DNA from 3 places in the Methylobacterium aquaticum genome. Region 2 is predicted to be linked to each of the others. Evidence: predicted binding sites of a transcription regulator. Region 2 holds the regulator's gene; each other region holds the start of a gene.

Evidence for each region. Region 2 encodes PhoB, which activates phosphate uptake and scavenging genes when phosphate is short. Its sites were predicted from a motif close to TGTCATNNANCTGTCAT; they were not measured.
Region 1: the regulator PhoB is predicted to act here: its motif matches at 2,630-2,646, upstream of phnF (phosphonate metabolism transcriptional regulator PhnF).
Region 3: the regulator PhoB is predicted to act here: its motif matches at 2,662-2,678, upstream of F1D61_RS20705 (YdcH family protein).

Annotation. Positions count from the first base shown of each region.
Region 1 covers NZ_CP043627.1:5,763,715-5,767,901, reverse strand. The annotation lists gene F1D61_RS26495 (ABC transporter substrate-binding protein) at 329-1,561, shown strand; gene F1D61_RS26490 (hypothetical protein) at 1,566-1,796, opposite strand; gene phnF (phosphonate metabolism transcriptional regulator PhnF) at 1,878-2,627, opposite strand; gene phnG (phosphonate C-P lyase system protein PhnG) at 2,774-3,187, shown strand; gene phnH (phosphonate C-P lyase system protein PhnH) at 3,202-3,786, shown strand; gene F1D61_RS26470 (carbon-phosphorus lyase complex subunit PhnI) at 3,789-4,187, shown strand, end outside.
Region 2 covers NZ_CP043627.1:1,515,489-1,519,675, reverse strand. The annotation lists gene pstA (phosphate ABC transporter permease PstA) at 1-725, shown strand, start outside; gene pstB (phosphate ABC transporter ATP-binding protein PstB) at 829-1,641, shown strand; gene phoU (phosphate signaling complex protein PhoU) at 1,723-2,442, shown strand; gene phoB (phosphate regulon transcriptional regulator PhoB) at 2,520-3,221, shown strand; gene F1D61_RS06675 (acyl-CoA synthetase) at 3,669-4,187, opposite strand, start outside.
Region 3 covers NZ_CP043627.1:4,541,650-4,545,836, reverse strand. The annotation lists gene F1D61_RS20720 (VOC family protein) at 55-420, shown strand; gene F1D61_RS20715 (isochorismatase family protein) at 522-1,082, shown strand; gene F1D61_RS20710 (GlxA family transcriptional regulator) at 1,079-2,068, shown strand; gene F1D61_RS20705 (YdcH family protein) at 2,462-2,647, opposite strand; gene F1D61_RS20700 (YdcH family protein) at 2,887-3,105, shown strand; gene purE (5-(carboxyamino)imidazole ribonucleotide mutase) at 3,216-3,713, shown strand; gene F1D61_RS20690 (5-(carboxyamino)imidazole ribonucleotide synthase) at 3,710-4,187, shown strand, end outside.

The DNA of each region.
Region 1 (4,187 bases), 2.7 Mb from region 2:
CGTAGCGCTCCCGTCTGTCCAACGCTCCGCGTCATTCCGGGGCCGCGGCAGCGGAGCCCGGAATCCAGACACTCAGTTTGTTCAGGAAGAGGCGGAGAGCGTTTCGCTTCATTCTCAACCATCCGCGGTTCTGGATCCCGGGCTCCGCTGCCGCGGCCCCGGGATGACGCAGAGGGTGTGACGAGTGGTCGTGACACGAGATCGATCGCCGTTCTGTCCCCTCGCAGGCATCTTCCCGGCTTGCGTCCCTCCGCCCCACCGCTTTTGATGGGCCCCACGGCGCCACGATCCGCTCACCCAGAAGCGGAAGGCGCCCGGGAGAACGCCCATGCTCACCCCTCTTCGCGCCGCGCTCCTCGCTGCCGCATCGCTCTGCGCGCTTGCCGCCCCGGCTCGTGCCGCCGAACCGCGCCTCTCCGACGGCAAGGTCAAGCTCGCCGTCCTCAACGACATGTCGAGCGTCTACGCAGATTCCACCGGCCGCGGCTCGGTGATCGCCGCCGAGATGGCGGTGAAGGATTTCGGCGGCACCCTCGACGGCAAGCCGGTCGAGGTCGTCTTCGCCGACCATCAGAACAAGCCGGATGTCGGCTCCAACATCGCCCGGCAATGGTACGACCGGGACGGCGTCGACGTGATCCTCGACGTGCCGACCTCCTCGGTGGCGCTCGCCGTCCAGCAGATCGCCAAGGACAAGGGCAAGGTGCTGATCGTCTCGGGCGGCGGCACCTCGGACCTCACCGGCGTCCAATGCTCGCCGACCGGCATCCACTGGACCTACGACACCTACGCGCTCTCCCACGTCTCCGGCAGCGCCGCGGTGAAGAAGGGGCTCGACAGCTGGGCTTTCGTCACCGCCGACTACGCCTTCGGCCACGCGCTGGAGCGCGACGCCATCGCGGAGGTGAAGCGGTCGGGCGGCAAGGTGCTGTCGACGGTCCGGGCGCCCTTCGCCACCGCCGATTTCTCGTCCTTCCTGCTCCAGGCGCAAGGGTCGGGTGCCAAGCTCATCGCCTTCGCCAATGCCGGCGGCGACACCGTCAACGCGATCAAGCAGGCGCATGAATTCGGCATCGTCCAGGGCGGCCAGACCCTGCTGGCTCTGCTGATCAACATCGACGACGTGCACAGCCTCGGGATCGAGGTGGCGCAGAACCTGTTGCTCACCACCGCCTTCTACTGGGACCGCACGCCGGAGACCCGCGCCTTCGCCGCCCGCTTCAAGGAGAAGGCCGGGCTGATGCCGACGATGCACCAGGCCGGCGTCTATTCCTCGGTGCTGCACTACCTGAAGGCGGTGCAGGCGGCGGGCACCGACGATGCCAAGACCGTGGTCGCCAAGATGCGCGAGACCCCGGTCAACGACATGTTCGCGACGAACGGCCGGATCCGCGAGGACGGCCGCATGGTCCACGACATGTACCTGATGCAGGTGAAGACCCCGAAGGAATCGACGGGCGAATGGGACCTCTACAAGCTCGTCGCCACCGTGCCGGGCGACGAGGCGTTCCGGCCGCTCGCCGAGGGCGGCTGCCCGCTGGTGAAGGCGGCCGCCAAATGAGACGTCAGCGCTGCATGTTGCGCAGGCGGCAATAGCCGCCCATGTCCTGGTAGCCCGCCGGGCAGCGCCGCACGCAGGCGCCGGCCGCGAATTTCAGCGGCGGCCGGCAGACCTGGCCCCGGCCGAGCTGCCGGCGCTGGTACTGGTAGTCCTGCGCCGGTCCGGCCGTGGCGGGCGTGAGCGGCAAGACGCTGGCGGCGACGAACAGGGCGGCACAGGTCAGGCGGGCGAGCATGGTGGGAAACTCCGGCGCGAGGCGCGGGGGTAACCGCCTCATGGGCCGGAAGTTCGGGTTCCTCGCGGGACGTGCTCGCCCCTACCCCTCCACCACCAGTTCCACCCGGTCCGCCGCGAACAGGCTGCACGTCGCCTGGATCGGCAGGCCGGCCGCATCGACATTGACGCTGGTGAGCAGGATCAGCACCCGGCCGGGCGCGAGATCGAGGCGGGCGGCCTCGTCGGCGGCGGCCGGGCGGGCGTGGATGCGGGTCGACAGGCGGGTGTAGTCGGCGATGCCGAACTCGGCATAGGCGCGGGTGAGCGAGCCCAGGGCCTGATAGGCCGCCGCGAAGCCCGTGAAGCGCGGCAGCGGCAGGCAGGTGCGGGCGGTGGAGAGCGGCGTGCCGTCGGCGCGGTGGATCGTCAGCAGTTCGAGCATCGGATCCCCGGGGGCGATGCGCAGCATCTCCGCGGTGGCGGGATCGGCCGGCACGGTCTCTGCGGTGATCAGGTCGCCCCAGGCCTCGCGGCCGGCCCGGCTCACGATCTCGGAGAAGCGGGTGCGCCGGCCGATCGGGTAGGCGAGCCGCGGCGTCTCCACGAAGGTGCCGCGCCCCTGCGTCGCCCGCACCAGCCCGCGTTCGGCGAGCGCCGCCAGCGCCCGGCGCACGGTGTGGCGGTTGACCCCGTACCGTGCCGCCAGCGCCGCTTCCGTCGGCAGCTGCGCGCCGGCAGCCAGGCGCCCGGCTTCGATGTCGGCCGCCAGGCCGTCCGCGATCTGGCGCCACGCCGCCAGGCCCTCGCCCCGTGCCAGCACCGTCACCGGACCGTCGCCCCTCGCATCCATACCGTCATCCAAACTTCATTTGCTCCCGGATCGTCGGTTGTCTATACCATTAGACAATCGAGATGCCAGCGGACCTCGCGATGCCCGATCCTAACCCGGCCCCCCGCCGGCCCGAAACGCCCGAACTCGCGGCTCGCCGCGCCGTGATGGCTTTGTGCGGTCAGGCCCGCTCCGAGGAACTGCGCCGGGCGCTGACGCAGCTCGGCGCCACCGACACCGTCGAAGACCTGCGCCCGCCGGAGACCGGCTTGGTGATGACCCGCGGCCGCATCGGCGGCGACGGGCGGCCGTTCAACCTCGGCGAGGCGACGGTGACCCGGGCGGCGGTGCGCCTCCCCGGCGGCGAGACCGGCTTCGCCTACCAGCTCGGCCGCGACCGCGCGAAGGCGCGGCTCGCCGCGACCCTCGACGCGCTGTGGCAGGTCCCGGCGCGGCGTGCGGCGGTCGAGGCGGCGCTGAGGCCGGTCGCCCTGCGCCGGGACGAGGAGCGCGCGGCGGAGGCGCGCCGGATCGCGGCGACGCGGGTGAATTTCTTCACCATGGCCCGGGGAGAGGATTGATGGCGAGAGGATCGATGCTCGCCCGCGGCTTTGCCGACCCCGTCCACGACGCCCAGGGCGTCTTCCGCGCCGTCATGGATGCGCTGGCGCGTCCCGGCACGATCCAGGCCCTTGCCACGGAACTCGCGCCGCCCGCGCCGCTGGCGCCCGAGCTCGCCGCCATCGCCCTGGCGCTCGGCGATGCCGATGCGCCGTTCTGGCTCGATGCGGCTCTCGCGCGAAACCCGGCGGTGGCGGAGTTCCTGCGCTTCCATACCGGCGCGCGGATCACCCAAGACCCGATGGAGGCGGCGTTCGCGCTGGTCTCGGATGCCGCCGCCTGCCCGGATTTCGGGACCTTCGCGCGAGGAACGCCGGCCTATCCCGACCGCTCCACGACCCTGGTGCTGGCGGTTGCCGCCCTGTCGAACGAAGGCTGGCACCTCGACGGGCCGGGAATCCGGGGGAGCGCCCGCCTGTCGGCCTCGCCGCTCCCGGCGGACATCCTTCCCCGTCTCGCCCGCAACCATGCCGGCTTCCCGCAAGGAGTCGACCTGATCCTGGCAGCCCCCGGCCGCATCGCCGCGCTGCCGCGCTCCACCCGCGTCCAGGAGGGCTGAGCATGTACGTGGCCGTGAAGGGCGGCGAGGCCGCCATCGCCAACGCGCACCGGCTGCTGGCCGAGACCCGCCGGGGCGACGCGAGCGTGCCCGAGCTCTCGGTGGCGCAGATCCGCGAGCAGATGGCGCTCCTCGTCGACCGGGTGATGACCGAGGGCTCGCTGCACGATCCCGACCTCGCCGCGCTCGCCCTCAAGCAGGCCCGCGGCGACCTGATCGAGGCGGTGTTCCTGGTGCGGGCCTACCGCACCACCCTGCCCCGCTTCGGCGCCTCCGAGCCGGTCGAGACCGGCGCGATGACCCTCCGTCGTCGCATCTCCGCCACCTACAAGGACCTGCCCGGCGGCCAGGTGCTCGGGCCGACCTTCGACTACACCCACCGGCTGATCGACTTCGCGCTC
Region 2 (4,187 bases):
TGCAGGGCTTCTCGCCGGCCCTGTTCACCCAGGTCACCCCCGGCCCCGGCTCCGCGGGCGGCGGCATCGCCAACGCGATCCTCGGCAGCCTAGTGATGACGGCGCTGGGCATCGTCGTGGCGACCCCCATCGGCGTGCTCGCCGGCACCTACCTCGCCGAGTACGGCCGCGGCTCGCCGCTCGCCAACCTGATCCGCTTCCTCAACGACATCCTGCTCTCGGCGCCCTCGATCCTGATCGGCCTGTTCGTCTACACCCTGATGGTGCGGCCGATGGGCGGCTATTCGGGCTGGGCCGGCGGCGTGGCGCTCGCCATCATCGCCACCCCGGTGATCGTGCGCACCACCGAGGACATGCTGCGGCTGGTGCCCGGCACCCTGCGCGAGGCCGGCGCGGCACTCGGCGCGCCGCTCTCCATCGTGATCCGCTCCGTCACCTGGCGGGCGGCGCAATCGGGCATCGTCACCGGCGTGCTGCTGGCGCTCGCCCGCATCGCCGGCGAGACCGCGCCGCTGCTCTTCACCGCGCTCAACAACAATTCCTGGTTCAGCCCCAACCTGATGGGCGGCGTCGCGAACCTGCCGGTGATGATCTACCAGTTCGCCCTGTCTCCTTACGAGAACTGGCGCCAGCTGGCCTGGGCCGGCGCGCTCCTCATCACCGTCACCATCCTGGGCCTGTCGATCGTGGCCCGCCTCGTCCTGAGCGGCCCGAAGGGGCGCTGACCCGGACGTCGGCAGCACCCGATCGCTCCGCGACCGGGTGCTGCTCCCCACATCTGATTGTGACGTATTTTCTTCGAAAATACTCCTGCCCGGAGATACACCGATGAGCGCCACCGCCACCGCCGCGCCGGTCGTGGGCCAGAGCCAGGCCGACGAATCCGCCGCGATCCGCCTCGCCGTGAAGGACCTGAACTTCTACTACGGCGACTTCCGCGGCCTGAAGAACATCAACCTCAACTTCCTCGATCGCCAGGTCACGGCGCTGATCGGGCCGTCGGGCTGCGGCAAGTCGACGTTGCTGCGCACCTTCAACCGGATCTACAGCCTGTACCCGGAGCAGCGCGCGGAAGGCGAGATCCTGCTCGACGGCCGCAACATCCTCGACCCGTCGATCGACCTCAACGAGCTGCGCGCCCGGGTCGGCATGGTGTTCCAGAAGCCGACCCCGTTCCCGATGTCGATCTACGACAACATCGCGTTCGGCATCCGGCTCTACGAGCGCCTCGGCAAGGCCGATCTCGACATCCGCGTCGAGGAGGCCCTGCGCCGGGCCGCCCTGTGGGACGAGGTGAAGGACAAGCTCAAGCAGTCCGGCATGGGCCTGTCGGGCGGCCAGCAGCAGCGCCTGTGCATCGCCCGCACGGTGGCGCAGCGCCCGGAGGTGATCCTGTTCGACGAGCCGACCTCGGCCCTCGACCCGATCTCGACCGGCCGCATCGAGGAACTGATCGAGCAGCTGCGCTCCGAGTTCACCATCGCCATCGTCACCCACAACATGCAGCAGGCGGCGCGCATCTCGCAGTTCACCGCCTTCATGTATCTCGGCGAGCTGGTCGAGTTCGGGCCAACCAACCGGCTGTTCATGAACCCGTCGAAGCGCCAGACCCAGGACTACATCACCGGCCGGTTCGGCTGAGGTCCAAAGTCGTCATTGCGTCGGTCCGGCTGCCGGACCGGCGCACGTCGTAGGCCCCACCTCTTCCGCGGGGAGTCTCCCATGTCGAGCCACATCGTCACCTCCTACGATCAGGAGCTGCAGAACCTGCGGCGCAGCATCGCCGAGATGGGCGGCATCGCCGAGAAGATGGTGGCCGATTCCGGCCAGGCGCTCCTGCGCCGCGATTCCGCCCTCGCCCAGGCGGTGATCGCCACCGACCAGCGCCTCGACGGGCTGCAGCGCGAGATCGAGGAGAAGGCCATCCTCCTCATCGCCCGCCGCCAGCCGATGGCGATCGACCTGCGCGAGACGATCTCGGCGATCCGCGTCTCCGGCGACCTCGAGCGCATCGGCGATCTGGCCAAGAACGTCGCCAAGCGCGTCGTCGCCATCGCCGACCAGGTCCAGCTCCAGAAGATCGTCGTCGGCGTGGAGCACATGAACGAGCTGGTCCAGGGCCAGCTCAAGGACGTGCTCGACGCCTACGCCACCCAGGACACCGTCGCGGCCCTCGACGTCTGGGCCCGGGACGGCGGCATCGACGCGCTCTACACCTCGCTGTTCCGCGAGCTCCTGACCTACATGATGGAGGATCCGCGCAACATCACGTTCTGCACGCATCTCCTGTTCTGCGCCAAGAACGTCGAGCGCATCGGCGACCACACCACCAACATCGCCGAGACCATCCACTACCTCGCCACCGGCGAAACCCTGTCGACCGAGCGTCCGAAGAACGACCATTCGAGCTTCGCCACCCTCGACACCCCGCCCGCGGCCTGAGGATCGACGCCCGTCCGGGCCCTCAAGGCCCGGCGGGCGCCTTCGGCCCCGCCTGAAGTGCCCCCCGAAGTGCCCCGATGAGTACCCGCATCCTGATCGTCGAGGACGAGGAGGCCCTCACCCTCCTCCTGCGCTACAACCTCGAGGCCGAGGGCTTCGAGGTCGACGCCGTCGCCCGGGGCGACGAGGCGGATATCCGCCTGCGCGAGCAGATCCCCGACCTCGTCATCCTGGACTGGATGATGCCGGGCCTGTCCGGCATCGAATTGTGCCGGCGCATCCGCGCCCGCCGCGAGACCGAGCGGCTGCCGGTCATCATGCTGACGGCGCGGGGCGAGGAGGGCGACAGGGTGCGGGGGCTCGCCACCGGCGCCGACGACTACATCGTCAAGCCGTTCTCGGTGCCGGAACTGCTGGCCCGGGTGCGGGCGCTGCTGCGGCGGGCCAAGCCCGCCCACGTCGCCGACCTGCTCGTCGCCGGCGACATCGAGCTCGACCGGGTCAGCCACCGCGTCCGCCGCGACGGCCGCGAGCTGCATCTCGGCCCGACCGAGTTCAAGCTGCTCGAATTCCTGATGCAGAGCCCCGGCCGGGTCTTCTCCCGCGAGCAGCTGCTCGACGGCGTCTGGGGCCACGACGTCTACATCGACGAGCGCACCGTCGACGTGCATATCGGCCGCCTGCGCAAGGCGATCAACCGCGGCCGCGACAGCGACCCGATCCGCACCGTGCGGGGTTCCGGATATTCGTTCGACGAGATGTTCGCGCTGGAGCCGTGACGGGCCTTCAGGTGACTGACTGGTCTCCACGGATTTCAAACCCTCCGCGTCATTCCGGGGCCGCGATAGCGGAGCCCGGAATCCAGAACCGCGGATGGTTCAGAGCCTGTTTGATTGACTCAAGCATTTACTCCCACACACAACCTCATCCTGAGGTGTCAGTCGATTGAAATCGACTGACCTCGAAGGAGGGCTCCAGGGATCGCGAGGACATCTGGAGCCCTCCTTCGAGGCTCCTTTCAGTCGCACCTCAGGATGAGGTCGCGAGAGGGATGGAAAAGGTCGTTACAGCCGAATTTCGCAAGTCAAACAGGCTCTCAGACAATGGCGGGTCGCGTTCCGCCTTATCCTTCACCATCCGAGTTTCTGGATTACGGGCTCCGCTGTCGCGGCCCCGGAATGACCCTGTGGGTTTGAGGCCTGCGGAAAAGCCAACCGATCAAGCGCTCACAACGCCTTCGCCATCTCCCGCAGGACGAATTTCTGCACCTTGCCGGTGGAGGTCTTCGGCAGTTCGGTGAAGACCACGTGCCTGGGCACCTTGAAGCCGGCGAGCGACTGGCGGCACCAGCCGATCAGCTCCTCGGCCGAGACCATCTCGGAACCCTTCAATTCGACGAAGGCGCACGGCGTCTCGCCCCATTTCTCGTCGGGCTTGGCGACCACGGCGGCGGCGGCCACCGCCGGGTGCTTGAACAGGGCCTCCTCGACCTCGATCGACGAGATGTTCTCGCCCCCTGAGATGATGATGTCCTTCGAGCGATCCTTGAGCTGGATGTAGCCGTCCGGGTGCTTCACCCCGAGATCGCCCGAATGGAACCAGCCGCCCTTGAACGCGGCCTCGGTGGCCGCCGGGTTCTTGAGGTAGCCGCGCATCACCACGTTGCCGCGGAACATCACCTCGCCGAGCGTCTCGCCGTCGGCGGGCACCGGCTGCATCGTCTCCGGATCGAGCACGTCGAGGGC
Region 3 (4,187 bases), 3.0 Mb from region 2:
CTGTCAGCGGGGCCTTCTACACGAGGGGCGTCGCACCAGACGGGACCGCAGACGATGCTCCAGCCGACCTACACCCTCCTCTACGTCGACAACCCCGAGGCGAGCGGCCGCTTCTATGCCGCCCTGCTCGGCCGCGCCCCGGTCGAGGCACAGCCGACCTTCGTGCTGTTCGTCTTCGAGAGCGGCGTGAGGCTCGGCCTGTGGTCGCGCCACACTGTCGAGCCGGCCGCGTCCGCTACCGGCGGCGGGACCGAGGTCGCCGTCACGGTGGCGGACGACGCCGCCCTGGAGGCGACCCACGCGGCCTGGGTGGAAAACGGCGTGCCGATCCTGCAACCGCCGACCGACATGGATTTCGGCCGCACCTTCGTCGCCCTCGATCCGGACGGCCACCGGCTGCGGGTGTTCCGGCCGCACTGACCGCCTGTCCTTTTTCGTCCGCTTCCGGTCCGGACGCGGCCTTTCGGGTCTCGGCGCGGCGCCTATCCTGGCGCCGTCCCACCCGATAAGGACCAGAGGCCATGCCCGATACCGCCCTCCTCGTGATCGACGTGCAGGAATCCTTCCGCCACCGCCCCTACTGGGACGAGGCGGACCTGTCCCGATTCCTCGATCGCCAGCAAGCCCTGGTCGACGGGGCCATGGCGCGAAACGTCCCCGTCGTGCAGGTCTTCCACGTCGAGGATCAGGGTCCGTTCTCCCTCGCCTCCGGTCATGTCCGCACCCTGGAACCCCTGCGGATCACCCCGGACGCGGTGTTCCACAAACGCCGCCACTCGGCGCTCGTCGGCAGCGGGCTCGACGTCTGGCTGACCCGGACCGGCATCCGCCGGGTGATCGTCAGCGGCATCCGCACCGAGCAATGCTGCGAGACCACCACCCGCCACGCCTCCGATCTCGGCTACGGCGTCGATTACGTGGCCGAGGCGACCCTGACCTTCGCCATGACCGATGCCGCCGGGCGGCGCTGGAGCGCCGAGGAGATCCGGGCCCGCACCGAACTGGTCCTGGCCGGGCGCTTCGCCCGCATCGCCACGGTCGAGGAGGCGCTCGCCGGCCCAACTCCCCGCCTCGCCGCGTGAGCGGGCCCGCCGACATCCCGGTCGTGGTGGTCTGCCCGCCGCGCACCCTGCTCCTCGACGTGGCCGGGCCCGTCGAGGTGTTGCGCAAGGCCAACCTGATCCAGGACAGGGTGCGGTTTGGCGTCCGCCATGTCGGGCCGTGCCCGGAGGTCACGAGCTCGATCGGGCTCGGCCTCTCGGGGCTCGCCCCCCTGCCGGTCCCGCTGCCGGAGGGGGCGATCGTGGTCCTCGCCGGCACGGCGGAGCTGGTCCTGGGGAATCCCTTAGCCCCGGGCGAGGCCGAGCGGGCGGCCGAGACCGCGATCGTCGCCTGGTTGCGGGCGGAGGTGAAGCCGGGGCACCGCCTGGTCTCGATCTGCTCCGGCGCCCTGCTGGCGGCCCGGGCCGGGCTCCTCGACGGGCATGCCTGCACCACCCATCACGCGGCCTGCGCGGAACTGGCGGCGCTGGCGCCTGCCGCCCGGGTGCTGGAGGACCGGCTGTTCGTCGAGGATCGCGAGCGCCTGACCAGCGCCGGCATCACCGCCGGGATCGACCTGATGCTCCATCTGGTGGCGCGCCTCGTCGATCCGGCCTGCGCGGCGGCGGTGGCGCGCTACCTCGTTGTGTATCTGCGCCGGGCCGGCCACGATCCGCAGCTCTCGCCCTGGCTGGAGGGGCGCAACCATCTCCACCCGGCGATCCACCGGGTGCAGGATGCGGTGAGCGCCGACCCGGCCCGGGCCTGGAGCCTGGAGGCCCTGGCCGACCTTGCCGCCACCAGCCCGCGCCACCTGTCGCGGCTGTTCAACCGCCATGCCGGCATGAGTCTTCCGAGCTATATCAACGGCTTGCGGGTAGCGCTGGCCCGCGACCTGCTCGCCCGGACCCGCCTCGACATGGAGGGTGTGGCCGAGCGGGCCGGCTTCGCGTCGCCGCGCCAGCTTCGCCGCGCCTGGAGCCGCTGGCACGATCGCCCGCCGAGCACGGTCAGGGATTTGCCATGAGATCGTGCGGCGCCGGACTTCGAACCAGAGCCTGTTTGACCTGCTCCACGGTCCTTGCGATCTGGACGTCATCCTGGGGCTCGTCGAAGACGAGAACCCGGGATCCATAACCGCTAGCGGTTCGTGATGAAGCGGAACGCGGGCCACTCCATCCTGCATCGTCAGCGGTTATGGATCCCGGGCTCCGCTACGCGGCCCCGGGATGACATCGAGGGCGTCAAGTCGGTCGGCCTACTCAAACAGGCTCTCGAACCGATGGTGCAAGGGAAGGAAGACAGCGATTTCCGTCGCCCCGATCGGGCGGCCTGGAAGGCGCCGGGCCGGACGGAGGCTCTCCGGTCAGGGGCCGCCGCGTCGAACGCCGGCGCGGCGGCACTACGGGAATTTTCCGGGCTAGTGCATCACGCGAGTGGACGTCGTCCGCAGACGACTGATCTCATCCTTCAGGTGAAGCTTTCGCCGCTTGAGTTCGACAACTCGCAAATCATCGGTGGAGAGGTGGTTGCATGCGTCCTGGATCTCGCGCTCCAACGCTTCGTGCTTACGCTCAAGCTCGGAGAGATGCGTGTTCAGCGACATCAGCCATTGCCTCCTGTCATGTAGGTGACACACGCAGCCTGCCACAGCCCGCGGCCGATGTCTAAGGCATTCCGTATTGCACTTGCGTCATGTGCAGCGCAGCACAGGGCCCGGGAAGCCGGCCCAGGAAGCCGGCCAAGGAGGGGCTGCACAACCCCGCCGGCGGCCGTGCGATGCCCTTGCCGGAGGCCGGGGCCTGGTTCATGCTTCGCCGCATATCTGAAGGATCTGGGGCGGCGATGGCGTTCGAGTTGAGTGCGGAATCGACGGAGGAATTCGAGACCGAGCTGGCGCGGCTCCGGGAGGAGCATCGCGACCTCGACGACGCGATCGAAGCCCTGTCCGGGGTCATGGCCGGCGACCGCCTGCAGCTCCAGCGGCTCAAGAAGCGCAAGCTGTCGCTGCGCGACCGCATCTCGTTCCTGGAGGACCAGCTCACCCCGGACATCATCGCCTGAGGAGGGGGTCCGGCGGCGGCTTGCACGAATCCGAATGCGCCGCTACTGCGGCAGGACCGGCTGCGGCCCGCTCGCGGCTTAGCAGCGCTTTCTAGAGGATGCGCTTGACGATGGCGGCATCGCCCCCCGTCGCGGTGATCATGGGCAGCCAGTCCGACTGGGCCACCATGCGCCACGCGGCCGAGACGCTCGACGCGCTCGGCATTCCCTACGAATCCCGCATCGTCTCGGCCCACCGGACCCCGGATCGCCTGGTCGCCTTCGCCAAGGGCGCGAAGGCCGCGGGCGTCCGGGTGGTGATCGCGGGCGCCGGAGGCGCCGCCCACCTCCCCGGCATGGCCGCCGCGATGACGCCGCTGCCGGTCTTCGGCGTGCCGGTCGAATCGAAGGCGTTGTCCGGTCAGGACAGCCTGTTGTCGATCGTGCAGATGCCGGCCGGCATCCCGGTCGGCACCCTGGCGATCGGCCGGGCCGGCGCCGTCAACGCCGCCCTTCTCGCCGCCGCCGTCCTCGCCCTGACCGACGACGCCCTCGCCGGCCGGCTCGATGCCTGGCGTGCCCGCCAGAGCGCCGCGGTGGCCGAGCATCCGGATACGAGCGCCTCGTGAGCAGCCCCTTACCCATCGCACCCGGCGCGACCATCGGGATCATCGGCGGCGGCCAGCTCGGCCGCATGATCGCGGTCGCGGCGGCGCAGTACGGGCTGAAATGCCATGTTTACTGCCCCGATCCCGACAGCCCGGCCTTCGAGGTGGCGGGACGGCGCACGATCGCCGCTTACGACGACGCGGCGGCGCTCCGGGCCTTCGCCGAATCCGTCGACGTGGTGACCTACGAGTTCGAGAACATTCCGAGCGCCGCCGCCGAGATCCTGGCCGCGCGCCGGCCGCTGCATCCGAGTGCCTCGGCGCTCGCCACCACCCAGGACCGGCTGACGGAGAAGAGCTTCGTCGCCGGCCTCGGCATCCCGGTGGCGCCTTTCCGGGCGGTGGACGACGCTGCGGGCCTCGCGGAGGCGATCCGGGAGATCGGCCTGCCGGCGGTGCTGAAGACCCGGCGCTTCGGCTATGACGGCAAGGGGC